2 regions of the Kitasatospora hibisci genome follow, and region 1 is predicted to be linked to the other one. Evidence: riboswitches for the same ligand, from Rfam matches in the RefSeq annotation. Region 1 holds a riboswitch; the other holds the start of a gene.
The links. Region 1 has a riboswitch for thiamine pyrophosphate ahead of ACF9IK_RS18490 (purine-cytosine permease family protein). Riboswitches for the same ligand answer to the same signal wherever they lie in the genome.
Positions count from the first base shown of each region.

Region 2: it holds a riboswitch for thiamine pyrophosphate, as region 1 does, so the genes downstream of both, thiO (glycine oxidase ThiO) here and ACF9IK_RS18490 (purine-cytosine permease family protein) in region 1, are expected to answer to the same signal.

Region 1 is NZ_CP171642.1:4,284,498-4,293,932, forward strand. It holds gene ACF9IK_RS18475 (DUF5926 family protein) at 1-879, opposite strand, end outside; gene ACF9IK_RS18480 (ATP-binding protein) at 1,089-1,547, opposite strand; gene ACF9IK_RS18485 (glycerophosphodiester phosphodiesterase) at 2,031-2,933, opposite strand; gene ACF9IK_RS18490 (purine-cytosine permease family protein) at 3,018-4,469, opposite strand; TPP riboswitch at 4,462-4,610, opposite strand; gene ACF9IK_RS18495 (S1C family serine protease) at 4,861-6,555, shown strand; tRNA gene ACF9IK_RS18500 (tRNA-Ser) at 6,618-6,705, shown strand; gene ACF9IK_RS18505 (peptidoglycan-binding protein) at 6,902-8,023, shown strand; gene ACF9IK_RS18510 (MerR family transcriptional regulator) at 8,103-8,936, shown strand.
Region 2 is NZ_CP171642.1:5,948,468-5,957,902, reverse strand. It holds gene ACF9IK_RS26100 (phytoene desaturase family protein) at 1-1,081, shown strand, start outside; gene ACF9IK_RS26095 (hypothetical protein) at 1,118-2,023, opposite strand; gene metF (methylenetetrahydrofolate reductase [NAD(P)H]) at 2,110-3,024, opposite strand; gene ACF9IK_RS26085 (polyprenyl synthetase family protein) at 3,266-4,372, shown strand; gene thiE (thiamine phosphate synthase) at 4,409-5,068, opposite strand; gene ACF9IK_RS26075 (Rv2175c family DNA-binding protein) at 5,065-5,430, opposite strand; gene ACF9IK_RS26070 (NAD(P)/FAD-dependent oxidoreductase) at 5,494-6,699, opposite strand; TPP riboswitch at 6,784-6,896, shown strand; gene thiO (glycine oxidase ThiO) at 6,888-8,057, shown strand; gene thiS (sulfur carrier protein ThiS) at 8,054-8,263, shown strand; gene ACF9IK_RS26055 (thiazole synthase) at 8,267-9,082, shown strand; gene pknB (Stk1 family PASTA domain-containing Ser/Thr kinase) at 9,265-9,435, shown strand, end outside.

The sequences.
Region 1 (9,435 bases):
GGCGGCCGGCTTCTCGCAGTCGGCGGCCGTCATGGCGAGCGGCAGGTCCCAGACCGGCACGGTCAGGCCGTGCGCGCGGAACGAGCCGACCAGGCGGGTGTCCGGTCCGAGCGAGGACCGGTCGGCGGCGGTGAGCCGGGCCAGCGCGTCCAGCAGCTGCTCCTCCGGCACGGTCATCACCCAGCGGAGGTGGTTCTTGTCCGGGGTGCCGCACCAGTACGCGGAGTCGACGCCGCTCAGCTTCTCGGTCGGGATGGCCGAGGCGTTGGCGCGCTCCAGGGAGGCGGCCACCTCGCCGGTGGCGGTCTCGGCGTCCTCCAGCCAGAACTCGAAGCCGGTGTGCACGGCGGGCGCGAACTCGGCCTGCAGGTCCAGCAGGTCCTGCAGGCGGCGGCCGCCCGGGACGGTGCGGCGGGCGGGCACCGGCGAGCCCGGCTCGGCGGCCAGCGCCAGCTCCAGGGCGTCGGCCAGGTCGCGGCTGAGGTCGCCGGAGGAGGACTGGGTCTGCAGGCCGAGCAGGATCGAACCGTCCTGACGGCGCAGGGCCGGCCAGGCCAGCGGCAGCACGGTGGCCAGCGTCACCGACGGCACCTCGCCGGTGGCGGTCTCGGCGACCCCGGTGGCCAGCGTCAGCGGGACGGTCGCGGCCGGCACCAGCTCGCGCAGCGCCACCCAGTCGGCCTCACCCGGCAGGCCCTCGAACGGGCGGTGCACCAGCTCCTGCACGGCGTGCGAGGCCTCGCGGCCGTGGCACGCCTTGTAACGACGGCCCGAACCGCAGGGGCAGTTCTCGCGGGCCCCGACCACGGGGATCTCGCCCGTGACGGCGGTGGTGGACTGGCTGCGCTGCGGCGCCTTCTTGGCGGCCTTCTTGCCCATGGTGCGGCTCTCCCGGGGACGGTGGTGTTGTGCTCCGGGCAGCCTACTGACGTTCCACCGGCGCGTGGGCACACGCCGGGGCACGGGGCGGTGGAGGCTCCCCCGGGCCCGCTCGCCTGCGGCCCGCGGGTCCGCGGCCTTCGGCGTGGCCTGCGGATCGCCCTGACCGCGGGCCGTGGTCGGCCCCGGGTCGGCGAACCGGTCGGCCGTCAGGCGCTGCGGGCATCACCGCCGGTGCGCCGGGCGTGGCGGGCCCGGGCGGGCAGCGCCGCCCACACCGTCACCTCGCCGGGCGCGTCGCGCACGCCCCAGTCACTCGCCAGCTGGTCCACGATGCTCAGGCCGCGGCCGCCGCGCGAGGTCAGCGACGGGCTGGCCGGGGACGGCCGGGTCTGCGCCCCGCCGTCGGTCACCTCCAGGGTGAGGACGCCGTCCGCGTGCATCTGCCAGCGGACGAGGATGCCGCCGTCGTCGGCGCCCGCGTCCTCGCCGTCCCGGGACCGGTCCTGCGGGCGGCCGTCGGATCTGCCCGGTCGGGCCGCGCCGCCGGGCGCGGCCGCCCCGGACGGGACACCGACCAGGACCTGGCCGACGACCTCGGAGCGGGCGCTGCGGCCGAGCACGGGCAGCGGCCCGAGCGGCCGGGCGTAGCGACAGGCGTTGCTCAACAGTTCGGAAAGGATCAGAACAGCATCGTCAATGACCGGTTCCGGTATCTGCCGGTCACCCAGATCTCGACGCAGTCGGCGCCGTGCGACCCCGACACTCGCTGGGCCGTGCGGCACTGCCATGGTCGATGAAGTCGGCACTTCACGCGCCACCATCAACGCCACCCCCGGACCTCCTTCAGCGTATGCCGAGGGATGGATGCCCCTTGGTAATGCGTCGGAAACGACCGCACGGCGATCCCGGCCGGACATTTCGAGCCGCACGACACACGGTGCGCGACAGGTGATTCGCCGCTCACCCTCTGTCGTGAAACGCAAAAACCACGGCAGAAAGCGACGGCGGAAGGTTTGAGTCCCTACCAAGACGATCAACCGACGGGCCTCGTGATGCCGATCGGACGACGGCCCGGGGCGCCCGGGGCGCGCGTGGCGGATGGGGCGCCCGTGGTGCCCCGAGCACCCGGGCGCCCGTCGGCCGGGGCGTCACCGGCCGAGCTGGGCCAGTACCTCCGCCGGGCGGTTGGTGATGATCGCCGACACGCCGAGCTCCAGGCAGAGCTCCACGTCGGCCGGCTCGTCGACGGTCCAGACGTGCACCTCGTGGCCCAGCTCGCGCAGCCGGGTGACCAGCCGGGGCTTGGCCCGCACCAGGTCGATGCCGGGACCGGCGATCCGCGCGCCGCCCGGCAGCGCCGCACCCGGCCGCAGCCGGCCCTGCAGCGGCAGCATCCGCTCGAACAGGAACACCCGCGGGTACTGCGGCGCGGCGGCGGCCACCCGGGCCAGGGCCAGCGAGGAGAAGCTCATGATGCGGGCCCGCGGGCCGTCGGCGGCTCCCTGCGTACTGGCTCTGTGCGTACCGGCCCCCGGCGTACCGGCTCCGTGCGTACCGGCCCCCGGCGTACCGGCTCCGTGGGCGCCGCCGATCCCGAACCGGTCGAGCATCCGCAGCAGCTCGCTCTCGACCCGGCCCCGGAACCGGACCGGGTGCTTGGTCTCGATCGCCAGGTCCACCGGCCGGCCGCAGTCCGCGACCAGCTCCAGCAGGCTCTCCAGCCGCAGCACCTCGCGCAGCTCCGGGTCCCGGCTCGGCACGCCGGTCTTCCAGGCGCCGAAGTCGTGCGCCTCCAGCTGTGCCAGCGTCATCGCGGAGACCGTGCCGCGGCCGTCCGAGACCCGGCCGATCCGGCGGTCGTGGACGCAGACCAGCTGACCGTCGGCGGTCACCCGGACGTCGCACTCGACCGCGTCCGCGCCCTCCTCCAGCGCCCGGCGGTAGGCCGCAAGGGTGTGCTCGGGCAGGGCGTGCGAGGAACCGCGGTGCGCGATCACCTGGACGGGCGGCGCGGTGCGCGCCGCCGCAGGCGAGAGATCAGGGCTGGTCACAGCGTCAACGATAAGCGGCGGAAGTGAAGCGGAAGCGAAGACGGCCCCAATCCGCGGGGCCGTCTTCGGGGTGCGGGCGGGCGGTCAGCGCCGGCCGCGGGTCAGCGGGGCGAGCGCCCAGGTGGCCAGGGCGGGCACCAGGAAGCCGAACAGCGAGGCCGAGGTCCACTCCTGCGGGGTGAAGTGCAGGGCCTCCTGGACGGAGGTCCAGAAGTCCGTCCACCAGCCGGCGATCGCGGTCGGCGCGATCAGCTGGTAGACGGCGAAGCCGAGCGCCCACGGCAGCAGCATCAGCCAGCGGGACGGCGCGTCGGCGGCGAGGTTCCAGCCGCGCCGGCCCGCGCCGAGGAAGTAGTCCACCGCCAGCACCGCGAACATCGGCACGAAGACCGAGCCGATCAGGCCGAGGAAGGCGTAGTACGAGTCGGTGAACTCGGTGATCTGCAGCGCCAGGACGGTGATCAGCAGGCCGGTCGCGCCGGTCAGGACCCGGCGGTCGACCTTCGGCAGCAGGTTGTGGACCGACATCGCGGTCGAGTAGACGTTGGCGAAGGACTGGTCGGTCTCGCGCAGCACCAGCACCAGCAGGAAGAGCCAGCCGGCCCAGACACCCAGGAACGAGTCGAAGATCCTCGTCGCGTCGCCGTCGGCCTGCAGCAGTGCGAACAGGCCGAGCACGTAGCACCAGACCTGGGCGATCGTGTAGCCGGAGAAGCTGCCCCAGAACGCCGCCCGCGGGGTGCGCGAGTGGCGGGTGTAGTCGGCGGCCAGCGGCACGAAGGAGATCGAGACGGCGATCATCGCGTCGGTGGCCCTGAGGAACCCGTGCCAGTTGCCCGCGCCCGGGTCCGGGACGCCGTGGCGGCCCAGCTGGACGGTGAAGTACACCATCGCGACCGCCACCGCCGCGGCGACGAAGCGGCGCAGCACCGCGATCGCGCCCAGCGGCCAGATGGTCAGGGCGGTGGTCACCGCGCCCGCCAGCACGACGAACACCCAGCGGTAGCCCTCGGTGTGCGCCACGGTCTGCGCGCCCATCGCGATGACCAGCAGCTCGTACACGCCCCAGCCGATGCACTGGACGATGTTCAGCACCGTGGGCACGTACGAGAGCCTCGTCCCGAAGAGCCCGCGCAGGTTGGCCATCGCGGGCGCGCCGGTGCGGGCCCCGATCAGCGCGGCGACGCCGAGCATCGCGGTGCCGACCACCGTGCCGACCACGATCGCGGTCACCGCGGCGGCCAGCGACAGCTCGCTGCCGGGCGCGCCGAGCACGGTGGCGGCGGTGGTGAAGCCGATCAGGCTGACGCCGAGGTTCATCCAGAGCGCGAAGTGGTCCCGGAAGCGCAGGGTGCGCGGCGGCTCGGTGTCGAGTACGAGCGGCGCCTCGACCCGCTCGTCCCGCCCCGGACGGTCCAGCACCGCGGTGGAACCGGCGGCGGGGGCCGTGGCGTCGGAGTGAACGGTCGTGGACGACTCGGGGAGATCCTTGGACGCGGGCGCGCCCGAAGAAGAGGATGGCGAAGCAGACGGCATGGCCGATACTCCCTACGCCGGCATTACCCGGACAGGTTCCGGCGGTCTGCGCCCCCTCGACGGTCCGTCCACGGATCCCGTGGCGTACGGTCGACCGGCGCACTCTCAGCCTGGTGGGTCCAAGCTCCCGCGTGTCAGTTTGGAGCGACAGGCTAACCGCCCAGGTGGGGAACGCCAAGGCCGTGGTCCCGGCGGTCCGCATCGCGGGACGGCGCACCGTCGGGGCGGGGGCGCGGCAGGGGGCCGTGCGGGGGCGCCGCGGGTGGCCCCGGCACGTGCTGTTGGGCCGGGCTAAGGATTCTTATGAGTTCTTCAGAAGGGTCCTTACGACAATCGAATCGGGTGTGCGAAAAACTATGGTTGTTGGTCCTGTCAGCTATGGAGGTCGTCCGTGAGCACCGAGCGCGAGGTTGGGTCCACCGGGCCGCAGGGGGAGCCCTCCGGCCAGGGGGTGGGCGGTCCCGCTCCTGACGGTTCGGCGCAGTCCGCGCCCACCCCCGCAGCGGCGCCCGAGGCCGACTACACGCTGGCCGAGGCGGCGCCCGCCGCGCCGGCGGCCGGCGGGTCCACGCCGACGCTGGCGTTCGGCAAGGTCAGCGCCCCCGAGCCGGCCGCTCCGGTCGCCCCGGCCGCTCCCGCCGCCGCCCCGACCGCGGCGGACACCGGGTACATCGACGCCCCGCCCCCGGTCCTGCCGCCCGCCGCGCCGGCCGCCCAGGCCGCGCCCGCCGGCTACCCGTACGCGGCGCCCGCCGTCGCGGCCCACGACCCCTACGCCGCCCCGGGTGCGCCCGGCGCCACCGGCCAGCACCACCCGTTCGGCGCCGGTCAGCCGCTGGGCGGCTGGGGTGCGCACGACGTCACCCCCGGAGCCCCCGGAGCCCCCGGTGGCCCCGGCTACCCGGGCGGCCCGCTCGGCTACCCCGCCGACCACCCCGGCACCCCCGGGCACGGCGCCCCGCGCAAGAAGCGCGGCGGCCTGTTCGCCCTGATCGCCGCGGTCGCCCTCGTCGCCGGTGTGGCCGGCGGCGCGGTGGGCGTGACCGTCGCCGACCGCGACGGCAAGAGCGTCGCCTCCGCGGACGACCACCGGAGCACCACCGTCCAGGCCAGCAGCCCGCAGAAGAACGAGCCCGCCCCCGGCTCGGTGGCCGGCATCGCGCAGAAGGCGCTGCCCAGCGTCGTCACCATCAAGGCCCAGGGCAACGGCGAGTCCGGCACCGGCACCGGCTTCGTCTTCGACACCGAGGGCCACATCCTCACCAACAACCACGTCGTCGCGCCCGCCTCCAACGGCGGCAAGCTGACGGTCAAGTTCGCGGACGGCAGCTCCTACGCCGCCTCCGTGCTCGGCCGCGCCGAGGGCTACGACGTCGCCGTGGTGAAGCTGGACACGCCGCCCAAGGGCAAGCTGACGCCGCTTCCGCTGGCCGACTCCGACAAGGTCAACGTCGGCGACTCCACCATCGCCATCGGTGCCCCGTACGGCCTTGAGTCCACCGTCACCACCGGCATCATCAGCGCCAAGGACCGTCCGGTCGCCTCCGGCGACGAAACCGGGGCCCAGTCCTCGTACATGAACGCCCTTCAGACCGACGCGTCGATCAACCCCGGCAACTCCGGCGGCCCGCTGCTCGACTCCACCGGTGCGGTGGTCGGCATCAACTCGGCGATCCAGTCCAACACCTCCAGCACCGGCCGGGCCGGCAGCATCGGCCTCGGCTTCGCCATCCCGATCAACCAGGCCAAGTGGGTCGGCGAGACCCTGATCAAGACCGGCAAGCCCGTCTACGCCAGGCTCGACGTGCTGCGCAACGACGACTACAAGGGCGAGGGTGCGCAGATCCAGACCCGCGACATCCAGGGCACGCCCGCCGTCACCCCCGGCGGCGCGGCCGACAAGGCCGGCCTCAAGCCGGGCGACGTCATCACCAAGCTCGGCGGCGTCCCGATCGACAACGGCCCCGCCCTGGTGAGCCGCATCTGGACCCACAAGCCCAACGAGACCGTCGACGTCGAGTACACCCGCAACGGCCAGACCTTCAACACCAAGGTCACCCTCAGCGAGCGCGTCGGCGACAACTGACGGCGGCCTCCGGAAACCGTGTGCACCGAATCCCGCCGGAACCGTTAGGCTGACCTCCGCCTGGAGAGCTGCCCGAGCGGCCTAAGGGAACAGTCTTGAAAACTGTCGTGCGGTGACCCCGTACCGTGGGTTCGAATCCCACGCTCTCCGCTGGTAGGAGAACCACCTGCTCAGGGCGGGTGCCGGAAGGATCCGGCACCCGCCTTTTGCGTTCGGTGGGGCCGGAGCGGAGGGCGGAATTCACCTGAACGGGGGGTTTGGGGCCGAGGTGTCCTCGGGGTGGAGCCGGTGTCTCGTGTGTCGGGGGTAAGGGGCGGACTGCCCTGGGCCCGGCGAGGAGAGACAGATGGCCTGGTACCCCGGCGCGGAGAAGATGGAGCTCCAGCCCGAGTCGGACGCGCAGCCGGCGATCGTGCCGACGCAGGTGATCTTCCACAGCATCGCGGCGCCGTGGACGCCGCGGCGGATGTACGAGTACTGGCGGGACTCCACGAACCTGGAGTCGCACTTCGGGGTCGGCTACGACGGGACGGTCGGCCAGTTCATCGGTACGCAGACGCGGGCCGACGCCAACTACCGGGCCAACCGGCGGGCGGACGGGACCGGGGCGGTGAGCGTCGAGTCGGCCAGCAACGACCGGCACACCGATCCGTGGACGGACGCGCAGCTGGCGGCCCTGGTCGCGCTCGGCGCCTGGCTGCACCGGCAGCACGGTATCCCGGTGCGGGTCTGCCGCAGCACGGACGACCCCGGCTTCGGCTACCACCGGCTCTTCCCGGACTGGTCGGACAGCGGTACCGCCTGCCCCGGTGACGCCCGGGTGGGGCAGTTCCACGACGTGGTGCTGCCCGGCATCGCCGCCCTCGTGAGCGGCGGCGGGACGGGCACGCCGCTGCCGCCGCCGCGGGCCGGCGATGCGCCGGCCCGGTACCGGGTGACCGTCAACGGGCTGGAGTACGGGTACGGCGCGCACGGTCCGCAGGTGCAGGAGGTGGGCGAGGCACTGGTGGCGTCGGGGCACGGCTCGCACTACACGGCCGGTCCGGACGAGGAGTGGCGCGACGCCGACACCCTCAACTACCGGGAATACCAGCGCAGTCTGGGCTACACCGGGTCCGACGCGGACGGCGTTCCGGGGGAGGACTCGCTGCGCCGGCTGCTCGGGCGGCTGCCCTCGCCGCGCCGCGTCTCCCTGGCCCACGTCGTCGCGGCGGCCCGGACCGACCCCGGCGCCGAGCAGGGGCACCGGACCTACGGCGGCGAGGTCCGGATCGTCGAGCAGGCGCTGGCCGACGAGGGCTTCCTGGAGCAGCGCTGGGTCGACGGTTCGCTCGGCACCAGGACGGTGCAGGCGTACGCGGCCTTCCAGCGCAGCCTCGGCTACTCGGGCACGGACGCGAACGGCATCCCCGGACAGCGCAGCCTGCGGGAGCTGGGTCAGCGCCGGGGGTTCGACGTGACCGACTGAGCCTGCCCCGGGGCCCGGGGCCGGGCGCGGATCCGGTGCTTGACCATGACACCGTGTGAGGCGCTGCACTGGAGGCATCATGTTCAACATCGGAGACTTCGCCAAGCACGGCCGGGTGTCGGTCCGCATGCTGCGCCACTACGACGCGATCGGGCTGCTGCGCCCGGCCCGGGTCGACCCGGTCAGCGGCTACCGCTCCTACGAGGCCGCCCAACTCGCCCGGCTCAACCGCGTCATCGCGCTCAAGGACCTCGGCCTCACGCTGCAGCAGGTGCTGGACGTCCTGGACGAGCGGGTGGACGCGGGTGAGCTGCGCGGGATGCTGCGGCTGCGGCGGGCCGAGCTCGCCGCAGCGATGGCGGCCGACGCCCAGCGGCTGGCCCGGGTCGAGGCGAGGCTCCGGACGATCGAGAGTGAGGGAAGCATGCCCGAGCAGGATGTCGTGGTGAAGCGGGTGCCGCCGGTCCGGGTGGCGGAGCTGACGGCCGTGGCGGCCAGCTACGAGCCGGAGGACGTCACGCCGGTGATCGGCCCGCTGTTCGCGGAGCTCTGCCGGCGAGTGGAGGAGGCCGGGGTGGCCGGGACCGGCCCGTCGGTGGCCCGGTACGAGGACACGCCGGAGGGGGACGGTTCGGTGCTGGTCCGGGTGGCGGTCCCGATCGGTGCGTCGGTGGAGCCCTCGGCGGAGCACGGCTTCGCCGTCGTCGACCTGCCGGAGATCGAGGAGGCGGCGACCGTCGTCCACCGCGGCTCGATGGACGACGCGCTGGGCGCCTTCCAGACGCTCGCCCGGTTCATCGACGAGAACGGCTACCGCTCGACGGGGTACGCGCGGGAGCTGTACCTGGAGTGCCCGGAGTCCACGGCGGACTGGGTGACCGAGCTCCAGGAGCCGGTGGTCCGCGCCGGGTAGGGCTCGGGCGGGCCGCGCCGGTGCTCGGCGGCGCGGTGCCGGGTGCGGCGGTGGCGGTCGCGGGAGGGGTGGTGCTCGGCGCGGGCGCGGGTCTGCTCGCCTGCACCCGGGTCCGCTGGTGCTGGGGGCCGCGCCGATCACCCACCTCTCCCGGGTGCAGGCCCTGTTGACGCTGGTGCAGAGCGGAGCGCTGGTGCTCTCCACCGGTCTGCTCGGGGTCCTCGCGGACGCGGCGGGTGCCCGTCCGCCGGTCCTGTTCTACGCGCTGGCCACCGGCGCGGCGGGCCTGGGGGAGCTCGCCTCCCCGACGCTGCGCCGGGCCCGAACCGCGGCCCGGTGGGCCCTGCGGTCCGTCCGGGGCGGAGCACCGGTCGCCGGCGGGGCACCCTTCCCGGGCGCCCCGTCCGGGACGGCGTACTTGCCGGTCGTGCACCTGCCGGGCAGAGTGCCACCGAAGGCGATGGGCCGCGTACGACCGGGCCGCGCACGCGTGGCGCGC
Region 2 (9,435 bases), 1.7 Mb from region 1:
CCCGTTGCTGGAGGAGCCGCTCCCGGCCGACCGCGCGGCGCTGCACACCGACCCCTACCCCGTCCCGCCGCAGCGCGGACTGCTCGCCCGGCTGCGCGGCCCGCGCGAGTGGACCCTCGGCGACGTGGCGCAGCGCCGGCTCGACGGCCACCCGGGCCTGACCGCGCTGCTGCACGAACACGCCCTGCGGTCCGGCCTCGTCCCGGACACCGCTCCCGCCGGCGCGACCGTGCTGCCGTACATGGAGCTGTCCTTCGGCGTCTGGTACGTCAAGGGCGGCATCCGCGCGCTGGCGGACGCCGTCCACCGGCGGTGCGAGCAGCGCGGGGTGGTGTTCCGCTTCGGCACCCGGGTCACGAAGGTGCTGGAGAAGGACGGCCGCGCGCGCGGCGTGGAGACCGCCGGGGGCCCCGTCGAGGCCGACCTGGTGATCTCCTCGATGGACGCCCGGACGCTCTTCCACGACCGGATCGCGGAGTGGCCCGACGGCGATCCGCAGGAGTGGGGACACCCCGAGGTGCCCACCGGGCGGTTCGTCGTCCTGCTCGCCCTGCGCGGGGCCCGGCCCGCGGGCACGGCGCACCGCACGGTGGTGCACGCCGCCGTCCCGGCGCGGGAGATCGACGCGCTGACCCTCTCGGCCGGCCTCTGCGAACGTCCGACGGTGCAGGTGCTGCGCCCGGACGACCCGGCGCTGCGCCCCGACGACGACCACGAGACCGCCGTGCTCACCGCCACCGTCCCGACGCAGGGCGACGTCGACTGGACGGCGCCGGGCGTCGCCGAGCGCTACGCGGACCGGCTGCTGGAGCACGTCGACGCGGCCGGCCTCGGCCTGCGCGAGCGGATGCTGTGGCGGGTCGTCCGGACGCCCGAGGACACCCGCCGGGAGACCGGGGCGTTCGGCGGCGCCGTGTCCCGGCCGGCCCTCGCCGGGCGCGGCGGGGACTGGCTCCAGCTCGCGACCGAGTCGCCGGTGCCCGGCCTCCTCCTGATCGGCGGCGCCGCCCACCCCGGCGGCGGGCTGGCCCGGGTCGGTATGTCGGCCTGCATCGCGGCCGGCGTCGTCGGCCCGGCCTGAGCCCGAGCGGAGCGCGGGCCGGACCCCGCGCGCGGGTCAGCCCTGCTGCTGCCAGGTGTTCGGCTGCTGGTAGCCGTAGTCGTACTGCGGCTGGTGCGGGACGCCCTGCTGCGGGTGCTGCGGGTCGGGCTGCTGGGGCTGCCACTGCTGCTGGTCGTAGCCGTACTGCTGGGCGGGCTGCTGCTGGTAGCCGCCGTACGGGTCCACCTGCTGCTGGTAGCCGCCGTACGGGTCCGGCTGGACGGGCTGCTGGTAACCGCCGTAGCCCTGGTCGTAGGCGAAGGCCGGCTGCTGCTGGGCGTGCCACTCCTGCTGGCCCTGCTGGTCCCAGACCTGCTGCTGGACCTGCTGGGCCGCGGGGTCGTAGCCGGACTGGTAGGCGTCCGCGTACGGGTCCGGCTGGTGCTGGACCTGGGCCTGGAGCAGGGTCTCGGCCTGCGCCTGCTGCTCGTAGTAGGCGGAGGAGTAGACGCCGTCCGCCGCGAGCTCCTGCATCTCGAAGGCGGCGGTCTGCTCGACGGCCGGGAGTTCCTCCTCGAACGGCTCGGGCTCCGGGGTCGACTCCACCTCGCTGACGGTGCCGATCCGCTCCACCGCCACCGCGGTGGCCGCGACCGCCGCGCCGCCGGTCAGTGCGCCGAGCAGCGGCACCTTGGCGAGCGGGCCGGGCAGGCTGCCGTCCGCCGCCCGCAGCGACCAGCCGGTCGCGTGGCCGCGCTTCACGGAGAGGGTGACGAAGGTCTGACCGACCGCGAACAGCGCGGCACCCGCGCCGATCACCACCACGGAGCCCAGCGCCATGCCGCCGACCACGCCGAGGAAGCCGACCAGGGCCAGTCCGCGCCAGTGCAGCGGAGCCCGGTTCTGCAGCAGCAGCTCGGCCACCAGCCAGAGCGCCACCACCGCCAACGCGGCGTACAGCAGCAGGTACCCGATGCCCATCCGCCCGCTACCTCCAGTCGCGTGCCCGCGCGCGCCGCGCGTGTGCGGCGACTGTACCCGTTCAACGGCCGGGAACGCGGGGCAGGTCAACGCCGGTGCAGGCCCAGGTTCTGGTAGATCTCCAGCGTCGCGGTCGAGTGGTTCAGCGTGATGAAGTGCAGGCCCGGGGCACCCTCCGCGAGCAACCGCTCGGACATCGCGGTGGCGTGCTCCATGCCGATTTCGCGCAGCGCCGCCGGGTCGTCGATCGCGGCCCGCAGCCGGGCCTCCAGCTCGGCCGGGAAGGCCGAGCCGCTCAGCTGCGGGAAGCGCTCCAGCTGCTTGGCGTTGGTGACCGGCATGATCTCCGGGATGATCGGCACGTGGCAGCCCGCCGCGGTGACCCTGTCGCGCAGCCGCAGGTAGTCGTCGACCTCGAAGAACATCTGGGTGATCGCGTAGTCGGCGCCGGACCGGATCTTGGCCACGAAGTGCCGGATGTCGTCGTCCCAGTCGGTCGAACGCGGGTGCATGTTCGGCGAGGCCGCGACACCCACGCAGAAGTCGCCGATCCCCTTGATCAGCTCCACCAGCTCGTACGCGTAGGTGACGCCCTCCGGGTGCTTGACCCACTCGCCCATCGGGTCGCCGGGCGGGTCGCCCCGTACCGCGAGGACGTTGCGCACACCCTGGTCGGCGTACTGGCCGATGATGTTGCGCAGCTCGGCGACCGAGTGGTCGACCGCGGTCAGGTGCGCGACGGGCGTCAGCGTGGTCTCGGTGGCGATCCGGCCGACCATGTTGACGGTGCGCTCGCGCGAGGAGCCGCCGGCCCCGTACGTCATGCAGACGAAGTTGGGGTCGAGCGGTTCGAGCCTGCGGATGGCGTCCCAGAGGCGCTGTTCGCCGACCTCGGTACGCGGGGGCATGAACTCGAAGGAGAAGGACCGCTTGCCGGCCGCCAGAAGCTCGCGGACCGTCAACGCGCGGTCAGTTCTGGTGGAAGCGATGCCGAGTGCCATGCTGGCAGGTTAACCACCGGTCGCAGGGCCCGGACAACTCGATCCCAGTAATTGAGACAAGCGGTGGACGCCGTTCCGCATACGCCCGGAGGCCGTCCGGGCCGGCTCGGGAACGGGGCGGACCCGCCCGTCGGGCCGGACCGGGCCCGGGCGGATCCACCCGGCGGGCGCTGGTCCGTACGGGTGTTCCCGGTCGCCCGGCTAGGCTTGCTGCACCTCAGCGAAACTCCGGAGCCTCATCGTGACCTCGTCCAGCAACCGGCCGGCCAACCCCATTGACGTGGAGGACGTGCGCGAGCGCGTCAACGCCGCCCTGGCCGGCTTCATGGACGGCCAGTCGGCCCTGCTCGGCAAGATCTCGCCCCAGCTGGCCCCCGCGACCGAGGCACTGCGCGACTTCCTGCTCGACGGCGGCAAGCGGCTGCGCCCGGCGTTCTGCTACTGGGGCTGGCGCGGGGCGGGCGGCCCGGCGGCCGGCGAGGGCATCGCCAACGCGGCGGCGGCCCTGGAGCTGCTGCAGGCCAGCGCGCTCGTCCACGACGACCTGATGGACCGCAGCGACACCCGGCGCGGTCTGCCCTCGGTGCACCGCCGCTTCGAGGCGCTGCACCGCGCGCACGGCTGGCGCGGCGACCGCGAGCAGTACGGCGCCTCGGCCGCGGTGCTGCTCGGCGACCTGCTGCTGATCTGGTGCGACGAACTGTTCCTGCGCTCCGGTCTGGACCCGGCCGCGGTGCTGGCCGCCAAGCCGATGTTCGACCTGATGCGCACCGAGGTCATGGTCGGCCAGTACCTGGACGTGCTGGAGCCGGTCGCCGGCGACTCCACCGACGGGGGCGCGCTGGAGCGGGCGCAGACGGTGCTGCACTTCAAGTCGGCCAAGTACACCATCGAGCGGCCGTTGCAGGTCGGCGCGCTGCTCGCGGGCGCCCCGACCGGACTGGTCGAGGCGTACGGGGCGTTCGGCCTGCCGCTGGGCGAGGCGTTCCAGCTCCGGGACGACCTGCTGGGCGTCTTCGGCGACCCGGCGGTCACCGGCAAGCCGGCCGGTGACGACCTGCGCGAGGGCAAGCGGACCCTGCTGGTCGCCCACGCGATGCGCGACCTTCCGGCCGCCGACGCCCGTCACCTGGACGACCGGCTCGGCGCGCCGGACCTCGCACCCGACGAGGTGGCCCGGCTGCGCGGCCTGATCGAGCGCAGCGGCGCGCCCGAGCGGGTGGAGCAGCGGATCACCGAGCTGATGCGCCAGTCGCTCGCCGCGCTGGAGGCGGCGCCGCTCGCCGACGAGCGGGCCCGCGAGGTGCTGCTGGCGCTGGCGGAGGCCGCCACCGTCCGCAAGTACTGAGACGTACCGGCCGGGACGGCGGCGGCCCCCGGCCGGTCAGGCGCGCAGGCGCCGGACGAGCTCGGCGGCGGCGGCCTGCGGGTCGTCCGCGGCGGTGATCGCGCGGACCACCACGATCCTGCGGGCGCCGGCGGCCAGCACCTCGTCCAGGTTGCCCAGGTCGATGCCGCCGATGGCGAACCACGGCCGGTCGGTGGGCTGCTTCGCGGCGTACCCGACCAGGCCGAGGCCCGGCGCGTGGCGGCCCGGCTTGGTCGGCGTGGGCCAGACCGGGCCGGTGCAGAAGTAGTCCACGCCCTGCTCGGCGATCGCCGCGTCCACCTCGGACTCGGCGTGGCACGAGCGGCCGATGATCACGTCCTCGCCGAGGACGGCGCGGGCGGCCGGCACCGGCAGGTCGTCCTGGCCCAGGTGCAGCACGTCCGGGCGGGCGGCGTGCGCGACGTCGGCCCGGTCGTTGACGGCGAGCAGCTTGCCGTGGCGACGGCAGGCGTCGGCGAACACCTCCAGCGCGGCCAGCTCCTGCCTGGCCTCCAGGCCCTTGTCGCGGAGCTGGACGATGTCCACCCCGCCGGCCAGCGCGGCGTCCAGGAACTCCGCGAGGTCGCCCTGCTCGCGGCGGGCGTCGGTGCAGAGGTAGAGCCGGGCGTCGGCGAGCCGCTCGCGGGCCGCCGCGCCGGGCGTCGCGGTGGTCACAGCGCCATCGCCTGGGCGCGGCGCTTCACCTCGGTCGCGCGGTTCTCCCAGAGCGCCTGGACCGGGGTGCCGGGCAGCGACGGGTCCTCGGTGAACATCCACTCCAGGATCTCCTCGTCGCTGAACCCGCTGTCGCGCAGCACGGTCACCGTGCCGACCAGGTGCTTGACCGGGCCGGCGTCGTCGATGAAGGCGGCCGGGACCTGCAGCGACCTGTTGGGGCCGCGGCGCACCGCGATGAGGTCACCCTTCTTGACCATGTTGCGGACCTCGGTGACCACGACGCCCCACCGCTCGGAGATGTCGGGCAGGTACAGCCACTCGGGGACCAGGGACTCAATCTTGGCTTCGATCTCACTCACGGCACCAGACTGCCACCTCCGCGGCCCCCGGCGCACCAACCGGCCGCTCGCGCGGGCCGGGCCCTACCCCGCGACGGCCGCCTTCAGCGGCACCGAAGGGTCCGCCGCCCGGACCGGATCCAGCACCGCGCCGCGCTCGACCAGCCGGCGGGCCTGCGTGAGGTCGCGCGGGCGGTCCACCGTGAGCACGGCCCGCAGCGCGCCGTCGCGCAGCCAGAGCACCGCCCAGGTCGGGTCCTGCGGCGAGCCGCGCCGGACCTGCTCGTCCCCCGCGCCGTGCCGGCCGACGTACTGCACCATCCGGCCGAACTGCTCCGACCAGAAGTACGGCACCGGGTCGTAGGGCGCGTCCGCACCGAGCACCGAGGCGGCCGCGGCCTGGCCGGACTGCAGCGCGTGGTCCCAGTGCTGGACGGTCAGCCGGGCGCCGGTGCGGGCGGACGGGTAGTTCGCGCAGTCGCCGGCCGCGAAGACGCCAGGCAGGCTGGTGCGCAGCCGGTCGTCCACGACGACGGCACCGGCGGCGTCCAGCTCGACGCCCGAGCCGGCCAGCCAGTCGGTCGCCGGGCGGACGCCGATGCCGACCACCACCTCGTCGGCCGGCAGGTGCGAGCCGTCCGCCAGCAGCACCGCGCCGGGCTCGACCGCCGCGACGGCGGCGTCGCAGCGCAGCTCCACCCCGGCCTCGGCGTACCAGGCGGCCATCTCCCGGCCGACCTCGGTCGGCAGCGCGCCGGGGACCGGCGCCGGGCCCGCCTCCACCACGGTGACCCGGCAGTCGGCCGCGCGGGCCGCGGTGGCCACCTCGGCGCCGATCCAGCCGGCACCGACCAGCACCAGCCGCAGGCCCGGGCGGAACAGGGCCCGCAGCGCCAGCGCGTCGTCCAGGGTGTGCAGCAGGTGCGCGCGCTCGGCGCCCGGCAGCACCCGAGGAGCGGCGCCGGTGGCGATCACCAGCGCGCCGTACGGCAGGTCGCCGCCGTCGGTGTGCAGCACGCCCGGGGTCAGCCCGGTGGCTCGGCAGCCGGCGAGCACCTCGATGCCGAGGTGCGGGAAGTCGATGTCCAGCGGGGTGGCGTCGGCCTTGCCCAGCAGGACCTCCTTCGAGAGCGGCGGCCGGTCGTACGGTGCGTGCGGCTCCTCGCCCACCAGTACGATCCGCCCACGCCAGCCGCCGCGCCGCAGCCCGGAAGCGCAATGCGCCCCGGCCAGCCCGGCCCCGACCACGACCACCTGATCCGTTCCGCTCAGATCTGCCACGCCCGTCACTGTACTGGCGTTCGGTGCGGGTACCGGGCCCGTCCCACCCCTCGTACGCGCCTTCAGCCGTGACCAGGCCCGGAGTTAAGGTGGGGGCACCATCGCGGGAGCCCGGCGTACCGGGCTGAGAGGCGGGCTGGCACGGCCCGCGACCGTCCGAACCTGATCCGGGTCATACCGGCGAAGGGAGAGCGACTTTGACACGCTCGGCAGCGGGTACCCATGCCGACGTCCTGGTGATCGGCGGCGGCGTCATCGGCCTCGCCGTCGCATGGCGGGCGGCACAGCGCGGGGTCGGGCGCGTGCACGTGGTCGACCCGGACCCCGGGGGCGGCGCCGCCCGGGTCGCGGCCGGCATGCTCGCCCCGGTCACCGAACTCCAGTACGGCGAGGAGCCGTTGTTGCGTCTCGGGATGGCCTCGAACGAGCGGTACGCCGACTTCGCGGCCGAGCTCGCCGAGGCGGGCGGCGGCGCGGACACCGGCTACCGGCGCTGCGGCACGCTGGCCGTCGCGCTCGACTCCGACGACCGCGCGGAGCTGCGCGAGCTGCACGCCTTCCACCAGCGGCTCGGCCTGGACTCGCAGTGGCTGACCGGGCGGGAGGCCCGCAAGCTGGAGCCGATGCTGGCGCCCGGCGTCCGCGGCGGCCTGCACGTCGCCGACGACCACCAGGTGGACGGCCGCCGGCTGCTGAGCGCGCTGCTGCGGGCCTGCGAGGCCGCGGGCGTCGTCGTGCACCGCGCCGAGGCGGTCGAGCTGCTGGTCGAGCACGACCGGGCGGTCGGCGCCCGGCTGGCCGCCGGGGAGGTGGTGGCGGCCGGGCGGACCGTGCTCGCCGCCGGCCCGCACAGCCACCGGCTGCCCGGCCTGCCCCCTGGCGTGCTGCCCGCGATCCGCCCGGTGAAGGGCCAGATCCTGCGGCTGCGCATCCCCGGGCCGTACCGGCCGTTCCTGTCCCGCAACGTCCGCGCGGTGGTGCGCGGGCAGCACCTCTACCTGGTCCCGCGCGAGAACGGCGAGCTGGTGATCGGCGCGACCAGCGAGGAGCAGGGCTACGACACCACCGTCACCGCCGGCGGCGTCTACGAACTGCTGCGCGACGCCCACGACCTGGTCCCCGGGATCACCGAGCTGCCGCTGGTGGAGACCTCCGCCGGACTCCGCCCGGGCTCGCCGGACAACGCGCCGCTGCTCGGGCCGACCGCCCTGCCGGGCCTGGTCGCCGCGACCGGTCACTACCGCAACGGCGTGCTGCTCACCCCGGTGACCGCCGACCTGCTCGCCGAGTACCTGGCCACCGGCACCGTCCCGGCCATCGGCGAGCCCTTCTCCCCCACTCGCTTCACCACGAAGGTCCCCGCATGAGCGACATCCCCCTCACCGTCAACGGCCGGCCGCGCGAGGTGCCCGCCGCGACCACGCTCGCCGAAGTGGTGGCCACCCTGAGCAAGGCCCACTCCGGCGTCGCCGCTGCGCTCAACGAGGCCGTGGTGCCACGCAGTTCGTGGCCGGACACCCTGCTCTCGGCGGGCGACCGGATCGAGATCCTCACCGCCGTCCAGGGGGGCTGACCGATGGCCGACACCACACTCGACGACAAGGACGTCCTCACCATCGCCGGGACGGCCTTCGGCTCCCGCCTGATCATGGGCACCGGCGGTGCCCCCAGTCTGGAGGTGCTGGAGCAGGCACTGCGGATCTCCGGCACCGAGCTGACCACCGTGGCGATGCGGCGGGTCGATCCCGGCACCCAGGGCTCCGTCCTGGACGTACTGACCCGCAACGGCATCCGGGTGCTGCCCAACACGGCCGGCTGCTTCACCGCCGGCGAGGCCGTGCTGACGGCCCGGCTGGCCCGCGAGGCGCTCGGCACCGACTGGGTGAAGCTGGAGGTCATCGCCGACGAGCGGACCCTGCTGCCGGACCCCATCGAGCTGCTCGACGCCGCCGAGACGCTGGTCGACGACGGCTTCACCGTGCTGCCCTACACCAACGACGACCCGGTGCTGGCCCGGAAGCTGGAGGACGTCGGCTGCGCGGCGGTCATGCCGCTGGGCTCGCCGATCGGCTCCGGTCTGGGCATCCGCAACCCGCACAACTTCCAGCTGATCGTGGAGAGCGCCGGCGTCCCGGTCATCCTGGACGCGGGTGCCGGCACCGCCTCGGACGTCGCGCTGGCGATGGAGCTCGGCTGCTCCGCCGTCATGCTCGCCTCGGCGGTGACCCGCGCCCAGGACCCGGCGCTGATGGCCGAGGCGATGCGACACGCCACCGAGGCCGGCCGGCTCGCCCGCCGGGCCGGCCGCATCCCGCGCCGCTTCCACGCCGAGGCCTCCTCGGCGATGGCCGGCCGGGCCGACCTGGACACCCGCGAGCGCCCGGCGTTCTGACCGAGCCGGGGCCCGCGGCGGGGGCGCGCTCCCACCGCGGACACCCGGCCGCCGGTCCGGCGGAGGCCGGCCGCCCAGGGCGGGCGCGCGCGGCACCGGCGCACTGTCACAGCCCGGCCACGAAGCCCGGCGCGCACCCCGGGGGCGGTGCCGCGCCCGGGCCCCGCCACTAGACTCGCCGGGTGGACAAGGCGGACATGGCACTGCACGACCCCCTGATCGGATCCCTCCTCGACGGCCGCTACCGGGTCGAGCAGCGCATCGCGTCCGGCGGGATGTCCACCGTCTACAAGGGCACCGACACCCGGCTCGACCGGGTGGTCGCGCTCAAGGTGATGCACCCGTCACTGGCC